3 linked regions of the Prochlorococcus marinus str. SB genome follow. The protein of the gene in region 3 interacts with the protein of the main gene of each other region in a pairwise test. Links are inferred from orthologs where the notes say so. Each region holds a gene or a part of one and is shown on either strand. Other genes may lie near its edges. The genes, in order: rlmN, EV02_RS02480 and ftsZ.

Region 1 (7,149 bases), 130 kb from region 3 along the record:
TATAGCCTTCTCAATGAGTGAAGATCTTCCATGAGTTGAAAATCCAATAGAGCCAATTAAATTTTCTTTTTGCAAATTTCTTAAAATGTCAATACAACCTCCTTCTTTAGTAGCATGATGTAAATGTTCATCTTTGTTGATGCCATGTATTGCTAGCAAATCAATTTTTTTGACTTTTAATTTTTCAATACTTGTCATAACATCTCTCTTAAAGATTTCTGGATCACTATCTGGAGGGATCTTAGTTTGTATAATATTAGGGACTTTATTTAAATTTTTAAAACCCATTCCTAATTGAACCTCAGAAGTTCCATAATACTTAGCAGTTTCGACATGACTTAAGCCATATTTGTTAGCTAGATTTAAAATATTTTCTACTTTATTTTGTTCTTCATTTGAAATCTCAGAAAAATCTAATTGTTCCCAACTTTTTTGAAATCTCATACCTCCTAGAGATAAAACAGGTATCTTCAAATTGGTTCGACCAAATCTCCGATATTGCATCTTTTTAAAAATTAATGCTTATTCATTCTTGGTGGTTTTCCAAATGATTGAAACATATCCCTATCAAGACTATTTTCTAGATCATCTAATTCTTCAAAATTGACCCAGTGAATACAATCAACAGGGCACGTATCTATCGCTTCTTGTATAAGGTCAGAACTATCTCCATCTTGCCTCAAAGCTCGACTTCTACCATGAAATTCATCAACTATGAAAGTGTTCGAAGCTACGTGTACACAATACTGGCAACCGATGCATTTAGCCTCATCAACCCAAACAGCTTTTTCGGCTAACTTACCTCCAAGTACAGGCTCCCAGCCTGTAATTTCAACAATCTCTTCAAAATTATCAAATGGATCTGTTAAATCCATAATCTGAGATTAATTCTCCCACTTGGTTAAAACCAATTCGATAGAGCCATCATTTTGGTTTTTTTGTTCTACGATTTGATATCCATCCTCTTTTGTTTTGGAAATAATTGTTTGATAAGCATACATTTGAGTAACTTTAGAGATAAATCTTTCGACAGGTAGCTCAAAATTCCACAAATCTAAATCAGTAACTAATTCATATGAATTTGAATTGTTATCCCATTTAAATCCAACTTTAGTATCACCAGGTAAATTCATGCTTATATCAACAGCTGTAAACCTACCTCTATAGCCTTTAATAAGTTTTTCTTCTTGGTTGATTATGTAACCAAGATTATTTAAGGCTTTAATTAATGGCTCTGCTTCTTTGAGCTGAGTTTTAATAGTACTAAAGTGTGACATTAGATTCGTGGTTAAATTGTTTTAGTTGTTCTTTTTTATTAGAGATGAAAGCATCAGAAGTTTTATTTTTAACTGTTACTTTACCAAGAGCATTTTCAAGCTTTCTAGTAGCATCATTACATGAGCTTCCAGTAAAACCTTCTAATGTCTCTTCAACTCTTCCGTCTTGATGAATTTTGAATCTCAATGTTTTTTGAGGCATTAAATTCAAGTACTAAGCACTTTTACTTTATACAGAATAACGAAAATTATTTGTTTCAGTTGGTACAAGTTAATTATTTTTAATTTATATATTGATTGTCTGATAAATTAACTTTCTCGGTAGTGTTTTGAAGTGGGAAATTTAATTGTTTAATTATAAAAGCCTTGCATCCCCATTGAATCCAAAGCAGTTTTTGCTTCTTCCATAACAGATGGTTCTTTATCGAAAAGGGCTATTTTAGTACATTCATCAACGAAACTTTCTTGAAATGTATTGTTTAATTTTTCGTACAGTCTACATAATGACCAGATGCAATTACTTCTTACACCTGATTCATTATCTATTTTTAAACTTATTAAAAGTTGTTCTGCTGCCAATTGAGCATTTTCCAAAGAAACATTTCCAATTTCAGCTAAAGAACTTGATGACCATAACCTTACTGCAGCTACATCGTTCTTCAAAGCATTTATTAATGGTTTCAAAACAATTTGATTATCATAATTAGCTAAACTCCATGCAGTCGCTCTTCTGACATAAGCATTATCGTCGGTCTCCAAAAGGGTGACAAGTTTCTCAACCGCACTAGGACATGGATTACGGCCCAAAGCGTATACAACACTCATTCTTTCAACAGGACAAGGTTGATCCAGTAAAGGTAACAAAAGAGGGAAAGATCTTGAATCTCTATATTCACAAAATATTCTCAAGCCCTGTATTCTTTCTTCTCTGTTACCTTTTAGCATTTTTAATGCTTCATTACATTCCTGAGTTATATTTAAACCTTTTTGAAAAGAATCTTCATCAATTTGCTCTAAAGGATCTATTTCAATTTCTAAGGCCAATTCTCTTGCTAAAATATCAGGATCAACAGCGATATCAACTAAGCTTTCTTTATTAGGATCCTTATTTATTGTCATTTTGAAAAACTAAAAATATTAATTAATGGGAGCAGGAGACATCATATCTCCAGGTAACCAAATTCTTGCACTAACGGCTAAGAAGGCAAAGCCAAAAAGTGAGACGATAGCGAAAGGCAAAATTTTTGTCTTAATAAAACCCAAAGATTTAAAATTAATTAACATAATAATAACCTGTTTAAGAGACTTTTAAAAAATTTTTATTAGGTAATATTATTTATTTTTTGCATTTTGTCTTAGCTGACCACAAGCAGCATTTTTATCTAGACCTCTGCTTTTTCTCAAGCTTACTGCTATGCCATTGTTAATAAGTCTAGATTGAAATAATTGGAGATTTTTTAAAGAGGTTCGTTTGAATTCAACCTCTTCAATTTGGTTATATTGTATTAAGTTTACGTGACATTGAAACCCTTTCAGCAAATTACTCAATTCAATAGCATGTTCTAATTTGTCATTCACTCCATTTAGCATTAGATATTCAAAACTTACCCTACGCCCAGTATCTCCTACAAATTTTTTACAGTCTTCGATTATATTTTTGATCTCATAGTTTTTTGCACTAGGTATTATCGTTTCTCTTATTTTTTGATTTGAAGCATGTAGGCTAATTGCTAATGTAAATTGACACTTACCTAAAATTTGAAAAGACTTTGCTGATAATCTACTTATCATTTTTGGAACAGCTACTGTGCTTACAGTTATTTTCCTCTGACTGATCTGAAAATCATTATCTATAGATCTAATTGACAAAAGTAAGTCATCAATATTCAATAAGGGCTCGCCCATACCCATGAAGACAATATTAGTCACTTTTCTATTCATTTCATGTTCGATAAATAAAATTTGATCTAAAATTTCACTAGCTTTTAAAGATCTCTTCAAACCTTCCTTGCCAGTTGCACAAAATTTGCAGTCCATTGGGCAACCAACTTGACTAGAAAGACAAGCAGTTAATCTTTTTTCAGTTGGAATACCAACGCACTCAATACTTTCATTATCTTTTGTAGAGAGTAACAACTTTAAAGTACCATCGTTAGCTAGGTTTCTTTCTCCAATAAGCAGCTCACTTACCTTAAAACCATCATCTTTTAACTTATTTCTAAAATCCAAGGGTAAAACTTCTATTTGATCAATATTTTTGTTCTTATTTCTATAGTTATAAATCCAATTATAGATTTGGCGACCCCTAAAAGCAGCCTCCCCATAATCTAAAGCTACAGTTTCTAGATCCTTAATACTACTTCCAAGAAGATTTTTCAAATTTAGTAGTCTTTATTTAAAAACTATTTTCACCATAACAGCAAACCATGTTTTAGAAAGAATTCTGTAAGAAGAAGGGCAATAAAACCAATCATGGCCATTCTTCCATTAAGTCTTTCATTATATAAATGGAATCCATAACGGGGCAATTTTCTTTTGGGTACAATCTCTGGCTTAATCATTACTTACAAATTTAAAAAATTCATTCTAGTCACTAAAAATAATAATAGATAATATTTATTCATCAGACAGGAGGCCCTCCTCCTGTAATCCCTCCAATGCGGCAGGGTCTGGTAATTGATCTTCAGAAAATTGATTTTCAGCATTAGGCCTTGCGAAGGCTGCAAAATTACTCGAAGTAGGATCGATTCCATGCCGACTTCTCGTTGTCTCCAAATCTTCATCACTAGGATCATCAAGAATTGCAGTAGAGCTTACGGCAGGTGATTGTGGCATATCAACTGTATAATCTGGCCGTAAATTCTGTGCTCTTCTGTAACCACCAGATTCTTCTGCAAGAATATCTGGATGAGGACCAGCCTCTGAGGATAATTCCTCCACAAAACCACTAAAACCTGTGCCTGCAGGTATTAATCTACCGATAATAACATTTTCTTTTAAACCTCTTAACCAATCAGATTTACCTTCAATCGCAGCTTCTGTAAGAACCCTAGTAGTTTCTTGGAACGATGCTGCTGAAATAAAGCTATCTGTATTAAGGGAGGCTTTAGTAATACCCAACAAAACAGGAGTAAATTCTGCTGGAGCTCCTCCTGTAATTGCCATTGCTTGGTTTGTATCTTCCACTTGCCTCAACTCTATGAGTTCGCCAGGCAAAAGAGTAGTATCCCCAGCATCTTCTATACGGACTTTACTTGTCATCTGTCTAACAATTACTTCAATATGCTTATCATCGATTGCTACACCCTGGGACTTATAAACATTTTGTACCTCACTTACCATACTTCTTTGTAGTTTTGATATGGATTCTCGAGCTGCATCTATCAGAGGTTTTTGATCTTTTAAATCATTGAAGTAGCAATCTAGTAGTTCATGTGGATTAATTGGACCATCAGTTAAAGATTCTCCACCTTTAACTTGTTGTCCATCACTAACCATTATATTTTTTCCAAGAAGAAGTTGATATTCATTAACTAAATCATCATTTTCAATAATTGATAAGGAAACTGATTCTTCATCATTACCTTGTTTGATCTGAACAATGCCAGATTTTTTACATAGAATTGCTGAATCTCTGGGTCTCCTAGCTTCTAATAACTCTTCAATGCGAGGTAGTCCTTGTACGATATCTCCAGTTTTCTGCCTTTCAAAAACAAGTAAAGCTAAGCCATCTCCCCTAAGAACCAAGTCTCCGTCTTTAACATGTAAAACTGAATCAGGTGAAACCATATAAGGCCTACCTAGTCTTAAGGTTACTGAACTATTGGAAATCTCCTCTATTTCTCCGCAAGAAGTTGATTTGACAGAAGCACTAATGGGATCACCATCGACTACACGATCACCAACTTTGACTATTCCTTCACCATTGATTTTAATTTTAATTTTATCTTCTTCTCTTACAACAATTAACCTTCTTATAGGCTCATCATCATCAACATTTGGTAATTTAACCAATCCCTTCTCCTTGCAAAGGATTTGAGTAGTAGCTATTACATCGCCTGCTTTTACTATTTGGTTATTATTGACTTGCAGTTCTGTATGTGTTGAGCCATGACTGGAGTCAGATATAGTATCTCTTCTTACAAGAATAGACTCCAATATTACTAAATTTAATCTATTGATTGATGCATCATTTTCATCTTCAATCGACTCGACGTCAATAGTCATTTGAGGAGTAGCATCAAAGCTTTCAATACTTAAATGTGTTCTAAGTAATTCAACCCCTTCAACTGATTTTATCAATTCACCGTCTTTATAAGTAAGCCTTTGGATAGCTTTTAAGCCTAACTGTGGACCTTTTTCTTGCTTAACATGTGATAATTGTGGTAAATCCGCCTGATCAGGAATAGTAAATTCTTCAACAGTTCTTAATAATAAGCCTCGACATTTTGGTGTTTCTAATTTTTGAACAAATAAAATTTCTTTATTATCAACACCATCTAAAATCTTTTCACCTGGATTCACAAGATTACCTTCTTCTGTATATCTATTCAAAATTTCTTCATCATCACACTCATGAAAAGTTCCATTTCTTACAGTTATTTCACGAAGGATATCATTTTTTTGCGTAACTGTAACAATGCCTGATGTTTGACTAAAAATATCTTTTACAACTTCTGTTCCAGCTTCAATCCATTTCATATCTTCAATCATTAGAAGAGATATATCCTTATTGATTTCATGTGTCTCTTGCGGAATCCAAAGCAATGTCCCTCCTTGACTTACTTCAAAACCATTTTTAGATGATCTCGCTTTTTTGACACTTAATCCCGGTGCATATTTTACTAAACCGCCAGTTTTTGTACGGAACCTTTCATCCGTTAAATCTGCTATTACCTCACCATTACTGATTTTATTTCCTGGAGAAATGTTTAAACGATAAGATGTACCATCACTTGATTCCAAATTATAAATTTGACCTGAGTGAGTAGATTCTTCAATTAATTTAAAATTAGTTAAAGACATAGAAGTAGTAACAATCTGAACTTCTCTTGAATCTCCTATTGATTCTCTTAGTCGAACTTGTCCGCCAAACTCACTTGATTGACTTGCTTCTGCCAAAACTGTCCCTTCATCTGCAGATTTTCCAGATGATATAACCGGTTTTGCATTTGGTGGCAAGTTATAAACATCTCCAGCTAAAACCCACAATCTACCTAATCTTTGAGCTTTTAAGGTAATATTACCCTGTCTATCTGTTACCTCCTTTGGTTGAATAACCTTGTCGTACCTAACTTGACCAGCCAAATCACAAATAACATCTTTTGTTGCTTTTTCAACACTCTTTTTCACCGCTCCAGCAGTAATCTGAGCAACAGTTATGTCAGAACTAATTTCTTCACCATCATCTACAAATAAAAGCGATCCACTAGAAACTTCAATTTTTTGAGCTTTGCCCGAATTATTTCCTTGAGGAACTATCTTGAGTATGAAATCAACTTCTGCTTGTTTAGCTTCTACGCCATGAGGAGTTCTATAACCTCGGACCTTTGCTTTTGAACTAAATTCAAACTTACCAGAAATTTTTGATCTTACAACTCCACTTTCGGCAGTTGATACACCTCCAGTATGGAAAGTTCTCATTGTCAATTGAGTTCCTGGCTCGCCAATAGATTGAGCAGCAATAATTCCTACTGCCTCGCCTAAATCAACTAAATGATTATGAGCCAACGCCCATCCGTAGCACCTCCTACAAACGGATCTGTTAGCTTCACATGTTAGTGGTGATCTTATTTTTACTTCACTAATAGATGCTTTCTCAATTTCTCCTGACAATGCTGGATCTATAGCAGTGTTTTGAGGCACAACAAGG
Region 2 (7,223 bases), 270 kb from region 3 along the record:
CGAGGAGGATAGCCCCACAGCTGTTCCAAAATTTCTGCTCGAGGAACAACCTTACCAGGTTCGTCAAATAATAACTCTAAGAGACTAAATTCAGTATAAGTTAGACTGATTCTATCTCCAGCTCTAGAAACTTGTCTGCGATTAGTATCAACAACTAAACTTCCAAATTTCATAACTCCTTTGCCTGAAGGAACTTCTTTGGTTTCAGTAACGGATACAGTTGGCCCCATTCTTCTCAAAATTGTAGCTATTCTGGCCTCTAACTCTTTTGGGCTAAATGGTTTAGATAAGTAATCATCAGCTCCTAAATCCAAACCTGCAACTCTCTCTGAAATAGCCTCTAGAGCGGTTAAAAATATTATTGGTACTACTGACTCAGCTCTAATTCTTCTACAAACAGCAAATCCATCCATTTTTGGAAGCATAACATCTAGAACTATCAAATCTGGGGAATCCCTGTGAAAAGACTCAAGAGCTTCTTCGCCGTTAGTGGCTGAATATACCTGATATCCTGCTAGTTGAAGCCTAGTAACTAATACCTTCAAAACTGCTGGTTCATCATCAACAACTAAAATTCTTGCTTTTGACATAGTTAAAAAAAGATTTGTCGATATTTCAAAGCAAAGAATTATTGCATTGAACATTTATTCTAACAATTAAAAATATAACATTACGAACCCTCAAAGAGATATTCCTAAGGTTTACAAACATTTTAAATTAATTGAAAATATATAAATTTTTTCAAGCATTTTTTCCTCTTGGCAAAATTTATTACCAAAATTTATTACCAAAATTTTCTTCTTGAAAATTTAAACATCCTTATAAGTTGGGAGCAAATAAAAGGAGCAAACAAACCTGTCAAAAAAACTTCAGCTAAGATATTTTTTACACCTGGAATAAACATTAAAAAATTACCATCTAAAAAATTTCTAAACAAAATTTGTGCAAGATAAAGAGTACCGCATAAAAAACTTCCAAAAGAACAAATTAAACCATACCTAAAATGTCCCACCATAAAATCACTATGTGATTTAATTCTCCCAAAGAAAAATCCACAAAAAATTAGGCCTGGAATTTGAGTAAAACTTTCATTTAAAGTTATGGAATCTAAGATGATACCTAAAAATAAACCAAAAACTAATCCATTAATTGATCCATTAATCATTGCCCAAGGCAATAACCAAAATAACGGCCAATAAGGCTGAACACCTAAAAATCCAAGCCAATTAGGGTGCCACAAAAAAATAATTGGGATAAAAATAAAGCTTATAATGGATAATTTTTTGGTAAAAAATTTATTCATTAAATATTTAATTTCAAAATTTGTACCCAATCAATTACATGAGGTTTTGCTAAAAGTAAAATTTTTGCCGTTTTTTTTGATTTCAACGTCTCATCTATAGATTGAACAATACCAATAGGGATATTTGGAGGTAATAATGTACTAGCAGGAGATGATGATACAAAATCTCCGACTTTAATATCGGCATCTTTTGAATAAAGTATTAGGCTAGGATAATCATCTCCTAAACCGACTAGTAATCCATTGATTTGAATTCTATCCACCCAAACACCTAACTTACTTTCTGGAGAAGTTATTAAAGTTACCGACGAAGTGAATAAAGAAGTATTCTTTACTCTTCCTAATAATCCACCCGGACCAATCACAATATTGCCAATTTCTACTCCATCCTTTGAACCTTTGTTTAAAATTATTTGTCTCCACCAACCTCCTGTTTTTCGCGAAATAACTGCAGCAGAAATATGTTTATCATTCGATGATTCTTGGAGAGATAAGATTTGTCGCAATCTTATATTATCTTTTTTAAGAAGATTAAACTTTATTAAATATTCTTGATCAATACTCTCAAGAACAATTTCTTTTTGAAATTGACCAGGCCAAAAAGGTTTTGAAATAAAATAATAAAAATCTTTATAAAAAGCTCCTTTAGATATTCTTACAAAAACCAAAAATAAAAAAATTGCAAAAAATAGCCAATTTTTCTTTTTATGCCACCAACGACTATTAGAAATTCGTCGGATACCTATCATGACATTAATCTCTTATCGCATTCCTTATGAATTCTGGAGTGTCAACAACTCTTTTGAGTTTTTTAAAATCATCCAACACCTCTCCACAACCATTCACTACGCAAAGCAGTGGGTTTTCTGCTATGTGAGTAAAAATTCCTGTTTCATCGCTCAATAAATCATTAATGCCTCTCACTAAAGCTCCACCACCTGCAAGCATAATCCCTCTATCAACAATATCTGCGGCAAGTTCAGGAGGGGTTCGCTCTAAAGTTCTTTTTACAGCTTCGACTATTTTGCTAAGTGTTTCAGCCATAGCTTCTCTGATTTCTCCTGATGTCAAAGTGACTGATCTAGGTAGACCAGATAAAAGATGTAAACCTCTAACCTCTAAAGTAGTTTTATCAAAATCATCATCTGGAAATGCAGATCCAATTTTTATCTTGATATCTTCTGCAGTTCTCTCTCCAACAACTAAATTGTGAACTTTTTTAAGATAAAGCGCAATTGACTCATTTATTTCATCGCCTGCTATTCGAACAGATTCACTCAAAACAGTTCCTCCTAAACTTAATACTGCAACCTCAGTAGTACCTCCACCAATATCAACAATCATTGTTCCAATTGGCTCAGTTACTGGTAATGATGCTCCTATTGCCGCTGCGACAGGTTCATCTATTAAATGAACTTCTCTAGCTCCCGCTAATCCAGCTTCTCTTACTGCTCTTCGCTCAACACTAGTAACTCCACTTGGAATTCCAATCACTATCCTTGGAGCTACTATCCCCTTGCCTTCATTACATTTTTGAATAAATGTTTTTATCATTTGTTCTGCAGCATCAAAATCTGCGATAACTCCATCTCTTAGTGGTCTTACAGCTCTTATATTGCCAGGGGTCCTTCCTAGCATTAACTTTGCTTCTTTACCAACAGCTAATGGAATCCCTTCTTCTAAGTCCATAGCTACCACAGAAGGTTCCTGTAAAACAACGCCTTTTCCTGATACATGTATAAGAGTGTTGGCAGTTCCCAAATCTATGCCAATATCTCGAGAAAATTTAAATCTGTTAAAAATCACAATAAGAATTTCTTTTTTTAAATAATATATCTATTTTTTGATAAGCTCTCGGAATTCTGGCGTTTAGTTATGAATAGCACGTAAAACTTTGAGCAGAAACTGAAAAAATGAGTATTATAAAAAAAAAAAATTATGGAAATTAACACTATTAACCTTGTTGGCAGAGCAGGAAGAGAACCAGATGTCAGATATTTTGAATCAGGCAGTATAGTAGCGAATTTCACAATTGCAGTTAACAGAAGAAGCAGAGATGAAGAGCCAGATTGGTTTAATTTAGAAATATGGGGCAAGCAAGCACAAATAGCCGCAGATTATGTGAAAAAAGGATCATTAATTGGAATTACAGGAAGCTTTAAAATTGATAGCTGGAAAGATAAAAATACTGGAGAAGATAGATTTAAACCAGTTGTTAGGGTAGATAGATTAAACTTACTAGGCTCACGAAAGGATTCTGATAATAACCAATATTCCAACAGCAATAACTCAAGTGAAATTCCTTTTTAAACTCTATTTTTTTTAAGAAATCTAATAAGTATTCTTATAAAAAAATATAAGAAAATTAAAATTAAAATTGGCTTTACAACATATTTGATTTGATCTAAATAAGTTTGAATAATTGGATAATTTTCACCAAATAAATAACCTGAATAAGTGAGAAGTGCTACCCATATCAGGCTCCCAAATGTAGTCCAAAGCAAAAATTTTCTTAATGGCATAAGTTCTATGCCAGCAGGAACAGATATTAAAGTTCTTATACCTGGTACTAATCTGCCCCAAAAAACTAAAGAAACACCGTATTTATCAAACCATCTTTTACTTTTACTTAAATCACTAGGAGAAATACCCAGATATTTTCCGTTTTTATCTAGAAAATTTGAAAGTCTTTTTTCATTTACTAATCTACCTAAATAGTACCAAGGCAATGATCCTAAAATAGTTCCAAGTAATCCCCAAAAAACTAAAATATAGAAATTTAATTTTTGTTGATAAACAAAAAAACCTCCTAATGGCATTATTATTTCCGAAGGAATTGGAGGTATTATGTTTTCCAAAAACATAGCCAAACAAATAGTGAGGTATGCAATTGTTGAATTCTTTTCAACAGCCAAACTAATATAGTCCGGAATTGAAGTAAGAAAATTTACAAAAATTAAACTCAAACTTAGTATCTATAAAGCTCTGGTTTGTAAGGTCCTTCAACAGAGACATTGATATAGTCAGCTTGTTCCTTAGTTAATTTTGTTAATTTTGCACCAATTTTATCAAGATGTAATCTAGCTACCATTTCATCTAAATGCTTTGGTAAAACATAAACCTCCTTAGCATATTTTTCTGACTTATTGAAAAGTTCGATTTGAGCTAATACTTGGTTAGTAAAAGAATTACTCATAACAAAACTTGGATGTCCAGTGGCACAGCCTAAGTTAACTAATCTACCTTCTGCTAAAAGAATTATTTTATTGCCACTTGGTAAAGTTATGTGATCAACCTGTGGCTTAATATTTTCCCATGGATAATCTTTCAATGAAGCCACATCAATTTCATTATCGAAATGACCAATATTACAAACTATGGCCTCATCTTTCATCTTGACGAGATTTTCGTTTGTAATCACTTGATAGTTCCCAGTTGCTGTAACAAAGATATCTATATCTTCCACAACATCTTCTAACGTAACAACGCTAAAACCTTCCATTGCCGCTTGAAGAGCACAAATTGGATCAACTTCAGCAACTTTTACGATTGCACCAAGTCCACGTAATGATTGAGCTGAGCCCTTACCTACATCTCCAAAACCCATTACTAAGGCAACCTTTCCAGCAATCATCACATCAGTTGCGCGCTTTATGCTATCTACTAAAGATTCGCGGCAGCCATATAAATTATCAAATTTGCTCTTAGTTACTGAATCATTAACGTTAATCGCAGGGAAAGGTAAAGCATTTTGCTTTTGCAGTTGATAAAGTCTTGCGACTCCAGTTGTTGTTTCTTCAGTAACACCAATGATATTACTCTTAATTCTAGAATAGAAGTTACTATCGTTTTCTAATTTAGACTTAATAGAATTGAATAAAGCAATTTCTTCTTCATTTCCGGGATTATCTAAAACAGACAAATCTTTTTCCGCTTTACTGCCGAGTATCAATAAACCAGTTGCATCCCCACCATCATCAAGAATCATATTTGGAGAGTCTGAACCCCAATCAAGGATATAGTGGGTATATTGCCAATATTCGTCAAGAGTCTCACCTTTTTTTGCGTAGACGGAAATTCCTTGATCTGCGATAGCTGCAGCCGCATGATCTTGAGTTGAAAAGATATTACATGAGGCCCATTTCACTTCTGCACCAAGATCAACAAGAGTTTCTATTAAGACTGCTGTCTGAATAGTCATGTGAAGGCTTCCAGCTATTTTTGCACCTTTTAGTGGCTTTTCAGATTGATATTTATCTCTCAAGGCCATTAATCCAGGCATTTCTTTTTCGGCAATTTTAATTTCTTTATGTCCAAAATCTGATAAAGATATATCAGTAATCACGTAATTAGGTGTAGAGGTTTTAACTGAATTTGCAATAACCATATCTAGTAAATACTTTATCTATTAAACTATAAATGATTTTTGAATAAATTTGTGTTTGTTGAGAATTTAGAAGAAACTTTAAATCTAGGAAAAAAACTCTCTCGCAAATTAAATCCCCAATCAATTGTTTTATTACAGGGTCCAATTGGGGCTGGAAAAACCTCATTTGTTCAAGGGATTGCTAAAGGCTTGTCAATTTCTGAGGACATTACAAGCCCTACATTTGCTTTATCGCATCATTACAACTCCGGAAGAATTCCACTAATTCATCTTGATTTATACAGGTTAAAAAATATTACTTCAGCGAAAGAAGTTTTTTTTTCAGAAGAAGAAGAGGCAATACAAAAGAAAGCCATTTTAGTTATTGAATGGCCAGAATTAATAGAACCAGTTATTGATAATTTCTGGAAAATAGAAATTAGTTACGCAAAAAATTTCGGGAGAAACTACGAAATAAGAGATCCCAAAAATTTATTAGCCTCCTCATAATTTGGCTGTTGATCGATGGCGCCTTCGCCAAGACAAGTTAATAATCCACAAACACCTGCGAACTTAATGCAATCTTCTATCTCTTCTTCATTTGAAGGATAGCCAAAAGAAATTAATTTTGAAATAAAGCCAGCCAGAAAAGCATCGCCTGCGCCAGTTGTATCAACAATTTTTTGTGAAGTAAGAGTTTCGGTAATTCCCTGCAATCCGTTGATATACCATAAAACGGGATTTTTTCCATCAGTTATTATTACATCTGGTCTATTAGACAATTGTTGAGATATTAGCAAGGGATTTTCATCCTCAAAAAACAAAGTTGCTTCTTCCTTAGCAAGCTTTAAAACATTTGCATGATTTAAAAAATTCTTAATTAATTTCACTCTACCCGCTTTACTAATTTCTGATGAAAAACTTGCATGATCCCAAAAGACCTCTCTCCAATTCAAATCAATAACTATTTTGACTTCAAATTTATTAGCCTGTTCCACAAGAAAAAAAACAGTCTCTGCTGATATTGGAGATGATAATAAGATAGTTCCTGTAACCAAATATTTTATTTCTAAAAAAGATTTCTCCAAACTTAAAATTTCTTTTTCTAATAATTTCTTCCTAAGAACTTCGTCTGCAAAGCATGAATTAGAACTTTTCTCAAAGCCTGAAAAAAAACGATCACCAAATTGATCTCTATCTACATTAACCACGCGAGTAGATGAATCATTATCTAATTGCAAGAAATCTAAATTAACTCCCAATTGATCAAATTGCGTAATAAATTTTTTTCCATAATCATCATTACCCAAACTTCCTATAAATGTTGAATCTATTTTTAATTTTCTTAATGCACAAGCAACATTAGCCGGCGCACCACCCAAAAAATCTGTAAATCCTTGATTTGACTTATTTCTGATTCTGTCTATTAAAGCCTCTCCAATACATATGACCTTTCTCTTTTTCATAAGTGAACGCTTTTTCTTAACTAAGGATAATTTATTAAAAACGAATAATTTTTTTTTGAATTAAAGTTTAATTAAAAGCAAACTCATA
Region 3 (7,058 bases):
TTAGTTTTCCAAAGACCATTCTTCCAGTAGGAGTTTGTAATGCTCCTGTGATGACAATATCTAATCTGCTTCCAACAAAATTCTTTGCCTCATCAATAACAACCATTGTGCCGTCATCTAAATATCCAATACCTTGCATTTTTTCTTTGCCTTCTCTCACGATTTTTATATTAAGTGACTCTCCTGGTTGTACTTCTGGCCTTAAAGCAATAACCAAATCACTCAAATTCATAACTTTTAATTCTTTAACTTCAGCGATCTGAGAAAGATTATAATCAGCCGTAATTAAAGTTCCTGTCATATCCTCAGTAATTTTAAGGAGTTTTTCATCTACCCCATTACCTTCATACTTTGTTGGGTTTATTACAAGTCTTCTACCATATAAATCTCTTAATTCTTTTAATAACTTGAGACCTCTTCTGCCTTTCGACCTTTTTTCATTACTGCTTGAGTCAGCTAAAGTTTGTAATTCATCAATTACACTTTGAGCAACAATTAATTGTCCCTCCAATAAGCCGCAACTTAATAGACCATTGATTCTTCCATCAATAATTACGCTAGTATCTAAAATTTTTGGACTTGCAGCAGGGAGAATTCCTTCATTGATTAGATATGCATCAGTGTTATTTGGATTGAATAATCTCAATAATGTCCTCCCATGGGTATCTGCCAACTTATAACCAAGCACTCCAAAGAAAATGTTACTTAATATTGCTGCTAATGGTTTTGCGAAAAAAACTTCTCTAGGGAAGGGTATTAATAGTATTGGAGCTAGTAGGAGATTAGCAACAAGTAATCCTAAAATTAATCCAACTGACCTACTTATTAGTAAGTCCGTAGGCATTGTTCTTATTTGATCAAGAAAAGTCTTTCTAAGTTGAAGGAATACAAAACCTGCTGCTAAACCTACAAAAAAGCCAATTATTGCTAAAACAATTCTAAAACCTTCTACATTAGATACCTGTTTAAGTATGTCTACTGGCAATAAATCAACACCAAGCCACCCTGAAGCAGCCCCAGACAATACAAATAAAATTAATACTAAGATATCTGTCATATCTATAATCTACTAGGATTTATTAATTGAGTAAATAAGGATTTTATTTTTTTCGATCCTTAATACTTTTTTGGCGCTTAAAAATGAATTTAGATTATGAATAAGTTTCCAAAAAGTGCTTATGTGCACATTCCTTTTTGCCACAGAAGGTGTTTTTATTGTGATTTTGCAGTTATTCCACTAGGAAACGAAGTTGAAACTTTAAAAGGTTATGGAAGCAAAACAGTTAATGAGTATTTGCAATTTTTATATAAAGAAATATTGTCGATTAAGCATAAATCACCTCTATCGACAATTTATATAGGAGGTGGAACTCCATCAATTTTAGATCCTGCTCAAATCAAAGAATTAGTTGATCTTTTTAAAGAAAATTATGGAATTGACTATGGTGCTGAAATCACTATGGAGGTTGATCCAGCAAGTTTTACTGAAGATGATCTTTTCGGATTCATAAATGCTGGGATAAATAGATTTAGTCTTGGAGTACAAAGTTTTAATAATCAGATACTTCAAAAGTCGGGAAGGCGTCATTTGAAAGAAGATGCAGAGAAATCTTGTTTATGGTTGAAGAGAGAATATGATTCTGGGTTAATAAAAAGCTGGAGTTTAGACTTAATTCAAAACTTGCCACTAAGTGGATTTAAAGAATGGCAAGATGATTTAAAAAAAGCAATTACATTTTCACCACCTCATCTATCTATTTACGATTTAAATATTGAAAATGGCACTGTTTTTAAAAAATTAATTAATTTAGGCAAATTAAAACTCCCAAGTGATGAAGAAGCTTTTAGGAATAGTGAATCAACCCATTTAATTTTAAAAAAATCAGGGTATTCAAGATATGAAATCTCAAACTATTGCCTTCCTCGACATCAGTCGAGACATAATAGAGTTTATTGGAGTGGTTTAGGCTGGTGGAGTTTTGGTCAAGGTTCCACTAGTTCACCTTGGGGGGAAAAGTTTACTCGACCAAGAGTTAGTAAGGAATATAAAGAATGGGTAACTAAACAAGACGAATTTAATTTAGATTCATCCTTAACTAATAAGGAGTTTGTTTATAAAGAACTTGATGAGAAAATAATGTTGGGATTAAGACTCAAAGAGGGTGTAGATATCAAAAAAGTGTTTAAAGAACAAAACTGGGAAAACAAAAAATTTGAAAGCAACTTAAGTAAATTGTTTGAAGAATGGGAAAAATTTCTTGAAAGTGGACTTCTTGTAAGAAAGGGGAATAGATTCTTTTTAAGTGAGCCTAATGGCATGGAACTTAGTAATCAAGTTCTTGTTTCTATGTTTAAGTGGTGGGATGAGATTAACTAAGTCTTTCAGAGACTACCCATTCTTTTAATTTGTCCTTCAATAGTTTCTTCCCTTGGATAATTGGTTGGCAAAATGGGGGTTGATTATCATTGAGGCCTAACAAATCTGCAGTAACTCTTACTTGCCCATCGCAGTAATTACCTGCGCCGATACCTATTGTGGGAATTGTTAAAGAATTTTGTATTTCCTTAGCAAGCAAATCAGGAATATGTTCTAGAACTATTGAAAAACATCCTAATTCTTCAAGAATTGAAGCCTCTTTCTTAATTTTTTCTTGGCTTGCTTTGCTTTCTCCTTGTTTTCTTAATCCAATATTTAGATAGCTTTGTGGTGTAAGACCTATATGACCCATAACAGGGATTCCCATTCTTATTAATCTAGAAATAACTTTTTGTATTTCTGGTTCAGCTCCCTCCACTTTTACAGCTTTTGCATAAGTGCTCTGAATGATTTTCCCTGCATACTCAACAGCCTTATCCTCACCACATTGGTAAGTCAGAAAAGGCATATCTGAAACGACTAGAGGTTGTTCCTCAATTCTTTTCTTAAATCCTCTTGAAACAGCATTAGTATGATAAATTATATTTTCTAAAGTTATTGGCAATGTCGATTTGTATCCTAAGCAGACCATTGCTAATGAATCCCCTACTAGTACGAGATCTACATTTGCTTGTTCTGCAATAGATCCTGATATGGAGTCCCAAGCAGTTAGTGCAATGATTTTGCGAGATTTTTTTTTATAATTAACTAGGTCTGAAGGTAACATAACAAATTTATGTATCTTTTTTAATCAAGAATTGCTAAGATATTCCTGACTCGGCCTTTCGCGGTTTTAACGCCTAAACCTGGTCAGGACCGGAAGGTAGCAGCCACAAGGGATGCTTGAGGCAGGCGAGATAACCGAGTCACTCTATTTTACCTTTTAACCTATATCTTTTTTATTTTGCCTTAACCTCAAAAACTCAGGAATACTCGCTCCAGATTCTTTATTGTCGGAATAATTATATAAGGGTTGATTAGATAATCTGTTTTTTATTCTTTGCTGGTTTAATGGTTGGGTTGTTTCAAATCCTGTAGCAATTACAGTAACTTGTATCTCACCTTCCATTGCCTCATCGACCACTGCACCAACAATAATATTCGCTTCTTGATCAACAACATCATAAATAATTTCAGATGCAGAGGTCATGTCTTCTAAAGTCATGTCTTTGCCTCCAGTAATATTTATAACGCAGCCTTTGGCTCCATCAATTCTTGCTGCTTCTAATAAAGGACTATTCATTGCTGCCTGTGCTGCCTCTATAGCTCTCGATCTTCCTGAACCTATACCTATTCCGAGAAGTGCAGTGCCGGCCTCAGTCATAACTGATCTAACGTCTGCAAAATCAACATTAACTAATCCCGGGCAAGTAATTATGTCACTAATGCCTTTGACTCCCATCCTTAGAACATCATCAGCATTCCTAAATGCTTCTTGAAGAGGAGCTCCTGCTATAACGTCTTTTAATCGGTCATTTGGAATAACTATAAGAGTATCAACGTTTTCAGCTAGTCTTGCGATCCCCTCCTCTGCTTGACGCATTCTTCTTTTCCCTTCAAAAGAAAAAGGTTTGGTTACTATACCTACTGTTAGAGCCCCACTTTGTTTGGCTACTTCTGCAACAACAGGAGCAGCACCTGTACCAGTTCCTCCACCCATTCCAGCGGCTATAAAAACTAGATCAGATCCTTCTAAAGCTTGTTGAAGCTCTTCTTTGGATTCTTCGGCTGCTTTTTGACCAATACTTGGATTCCCGCCTGCACCTAAACCTCTAGTAAGGTTTTGTCCAAGTTGAACTCTACTTTCTGCAGAAGATTGTAGGAGGGCTTGGGCATCGGTATTGAGGACTCTAAACGAAACACCTTCTAAATCACTATTTATCATTCTATTGACTGCATTACTTCCACCACCACCTACACCAATAACTTCTATTTTGGCATTTTGGCTTGGAAGGATTTCTCTCGATTGATCAAAGTTTGGATTGTTACCGAAGCTCATCTCTTAATAGGAATCTTTTACTAGTATTGGGTGCATTATGAACTTACTGCGCTCATATGTAGGAATTTGTTGAAGAAAATCCTAAAAATATTTATTTATTAAATATTTTGTTTTTAATGCAAAACCCATATCAACACTACAATAATTAAAAAAAATTACTCAAAATACTTTTTCAAATATTAGGGTTTGAACACTTTTATTTTTGGTTTATCTGGATTAGTAAGATCAATATTATCTATTTTTTTTGAAAAGCTATTTTTCTTAAATTCATTTTTAAGATTATTGATTATTTGTAGTTGATAGTTGATTAAATTTGGCTTAAATCCTAAGAATATCGTTTTTAAATCTTCTTCCTCAACAGTTAGAAAACCATCGGATGAAAAAGTTATTTTAACTATTTCTAATTCATAATTCTCTATAGCGATAAAAATTTTAGATAATATTTTCTTAAATTTTTCTTTCCATCCAAAAACTTGTATTGTTAATTTATTCAAATTTTTTTTATCTACATTTTGGTTATTTATAAAAAAACCATCTCTATCAATGAAGCCTAATATTGTTTCGTCGTTCAATATCCTCTCACCGTAAGCTATTGGAATTCTTGAAGTAATATAAACTTTCAAACCAAAAGGAAATAATTCTCTGTTTACCGAAACATATTTAAGAGATAAATTTTGTTTTAACTCCCTTTCTAACAAATTAGTTTCAACAAAAATTAATCTAATTGGAAAATTTAAAGATGAATTTTTTACCAAATCACTCTGCGAAAAAAATTCACTACCAGAAATCCTAATATCCTTGGTACCAACTTTTTTGAAAGTTTTTATGCTTAATATGCTTGTTAAAAATAAAAATAAAATTAGAAAAAAAAAACTTTTATTTTTGATCCTTTTTTGGTTTTTCACAAATCACATCGAGCTTTTTCCATCAGTTGATCCATCCATTCTCTCGCTCGCTCTGCATCTGAAAATGGTACATCCATCTCTTTACCATCCCCTACTAATCTCAACCTGCATTTACCTTGAGATTCACTTGTTAGAGGAGCTTCCCCTGAAGTTAGAGCCATTAATTCAACTAATTCCAGTTTCTTGATTATAAAACAATCTTTTTCTTCAAATTTACCAGCTTCAAATGCGCTCCACTTTAACTCACCATCTTTTAAGGACGCTGCACCTGAACTATCTAACTTGCACAATTCAGAATCACTTGCCCAACTTCTAAAAAGATTTTGCCTCCTTCTTTCTAACCATCCAAGTGCAGTTAATAAAATGAAGATTAAAAGTAATGGTAACCAAAGTAGTCCATGCAACATTTTATTTAAATTACAAATCTAAAGATATATCTACCAGTTTAGCCACAAGTTGTTCAATTTTTAAACCTGAAGCTTCCCAAAGCATTGGAAACATACTGTTTTTTGTAAAACCAGGAATTGTATTTATTTCATTTATTAAAATTTTATTTGAGGATCTTTCTATAAAGAAATCTACTCTTGCAAAACCGAAAATATTTAGTGCTCTACAACTTTTAATAGCAATGTCTTTAATTTCTTTTGCGATTTTAGAATCTATTTCGGCTGGGATAATTATTTTATTATTTGAGTTATATTTTGAATCGTAATCATACCAATCACTTTCGTAATTTATCTCGCCTATCTCAGAGGTTAAGAGTTTTGAATTCCCAATTATTCCGCATTCAATCTCCCTTACCTCTAAACCTTCCTCTATTAAGATTCTTGGATCTATTTCCCGAGCCTTTTCTAATGCTAGTAATATTTCCGATTCATTTTTGACTTTGGAGATGCCAAGAGATGATCCAGAGTTCGATGGTTTAACAAAAATAGGAAATTTTAATTTTTTTAAAATTTCATTAATTATTTTATTTTTTACTTGCTTATCGTTGAGATCTTTATTTTGAAAAACTAGATAATTAACTTGTGGAAGATTGAGATTTGAGAAAATTGTTTTCATCAATATTTTATCCATTCCAAGTGCAGAGCCAATAATTCCGCACCCGACTAAAGGTTTCTTAGTAAATCTAATTAAGCCATGAATTGATCCGTCTTCACCATTAAATCCATGTAAAAGAGGAAACCAAATATCAATATTTTGAAATTCAATTCCGTCAAGGAAGTTAATTTTTTCTTGATTAAAAATTTCTTGTTTTTTTGTTTTATAGTCTTCAATTTTACCAATTAGGATTTTTTCTGAAATATCACTATCAAGCCAATCTCCATATTTGTTTATGTAAAAGGCTTTAACTGTAAAACGTTCTTTGTTTATTTGTGCATTAAATGCTTGAAAAACTGTTTTTGCAGAGGATATCGATACTTCATGTTCATTGGAATCTCCGCCAAATATTAACCCAATAAATTTTTTCTTTCCCCCGATCATTTAAAAAAATTTATAAAGAAAGTTCTCCTGTTAAAGAAAAAGGTCTTGCTTCATTTATCCTGACATTTATCTCATCTCCCAACGAAAAATTAAAGTTAGTGTTTTTGGGAATCTCTACGAAAGTTAATCTATTTGTTCTAGTTCTACCCATCATTTGAGAGGAATTTTTTGGATTTAAACCCTCAATTAAAACGCTTTCGATATTATTGATATATCTTTGATTTCTACTCTTAGCAGTTTTCTCGACTAAATC

The links.
Region 1: the proteins of ftsZ (region 3) and rlmN interact in binary tests that used the Escherichia coli proteins (3 or more experiments, as listed by UniProt). The link is inferred for Prochlorococcus marinus str. SB from one-to-one orthologs.
Region 2: the proteins of ftsZ (region 3) and EV02_RS02480 interact in binary tests that used the Escherichia coli proteins (3 or more experiments, as listed by UniProt). The link is inferred for Prochlorococcus marinus str. SB from one-to-one orthologs.

What each region holds. Positions count from the first base shown.
Region 1 is NZ_JNAS01000002.1:877,507-884,655, reverse strand. Bases 1,634-4,512 are described here. They hold rlmN (23S rRNA (adenine(2503)-C(2))-methyltransferase RlmN), read right to left. Parts: upstream 3,657-4,512; coding sequence 2,610-3,656; downstream 1,634-2,609. Other genes in these bases: EV02_RS01795 (DNA-directed RNA polymerase subunit beta'), read right to left, coding at 3,894-4,512; EV02_RS01790 (high light inducible protein), read right to left, coding at 3,686-3,838; EV02_RS09560 (hypothetical protein), read right to left, coding at 2,415-2,561; EV02_RS01780 (HEAT repeat domain-containing protein), read right to left, coding at 1,634-2,396. In the rest of the region: EV02_RS01760 (aldo/keto reductase), read right to left, coding at 1-504; EV02_RS01765 (ferredoxin), read right to left, coding at 516-875; EV02_RS01770 (DUF1257 domain-containing protein), read right to left, coding at 885-1,277; EV02_RS01775 (DUF2997 domain-containing protein), read right to left, coding at 1,264-1,479; more of EV02_RS01780, read right to left, coding at 1,629-1,633; more of EV02_RS01795, read right to left, coding at 4,513-7,149.
Region 2 is NZ_JNAS01000002.1:741,216-748,438, reverse strand. Bases 1,084-4,036 are described here. They hold EV02_RS02480 (rod shape-determining protein), read right to left. Parts: upstream 3,110-4,036; coding sequence 2,057-3,109; downstream 1,084-2,056. Other genes in these bases: EV02_RS02490 (DedA family protein), read right to left, coding at 3,610-4,036; EV02_RS02485 (single-stranded DNA-binding protein), read left to right, coding at 3,242-3,613; mreC (rod shape-determining protein MreC), read right to left, coding at 1,303-2,052; EV02_RS02470 (hypothetical protein), read right to left, coding at 1,084-1,303. In the rest of the region: response regulator transcription factor RpaB, read right to left, coding at 1-590; more of EV02_RS02470, read right to left, coding at 785-1,083; more of EV02_RS02490, read right to left, coding at 4,037-4,269; ahcY (adenosylhomocysteinase), read right to left, coding at 4,272-5,690; tRNA (adenosine(37)-N6)-threonylcarbamoyltransferase complex ATPase subunit type 1 TsaE, read left to right, coding at 5,742-6,179; EV02_RS02505 (carbohydrate kinase family protein), read right to left, coding at 6,137-7,135. UniProt on the Escherichia coli protein: Forms membrane-associated dynamic filaments that are essential for cell shape determination. Acts by regulating cell wall synthesis and cell elongation, and thus cell shape.
Region 3 is NZ_JNAS01000002.1:1,008,063-1,015,120, forward strand. Bases 2,358-5,145 are described here. They hold ftsZ (cell division protein FtsZ), read right to left. Parts: upstream 4,416-5,145; coding sequence 3,300-4,415; downstream 2,358-3,299. Other genes in these bases: hemW (radical SAM family heme chaperone HemW), read left to right, coding at 2,358-2,377; panB (3-methyl-2-oxobutanoate hydroxymethyltransferase), read right to left, coding at 2,370-3,143; EV02_RS01065 (cell division protein FtsQ/DivIB), read right to left, coding at 4,595-5,145. Outside these bases: EV02_RS01085 (PIN/TRAM domain-containing protein), read right to left, coding at 1-1,057; more of hemW, read left to right, coding at 1,154-2,357; more of EV02_RS01065, read right to left, coding at 5,146-5,320; EV02_RS01060 (hypothetical protein), read right to left, coding at 5,317-5,727; EV02_RS01055 (D-alanine--D-alanine ligase family protein), read right to left, coding at 5,738-6,805; tRNA (N6-isopentenyl adenosine(37)-C2)-methylthiotransferase MiaB, read right to left, coding at 6,816-7,058. UniProt on the Escherichia coli protein: Essential cell division protein that forms a contractile ring structure (Z ring) at the future cell division site. The regulation of the ring assembly controls the timing and the location of cell division.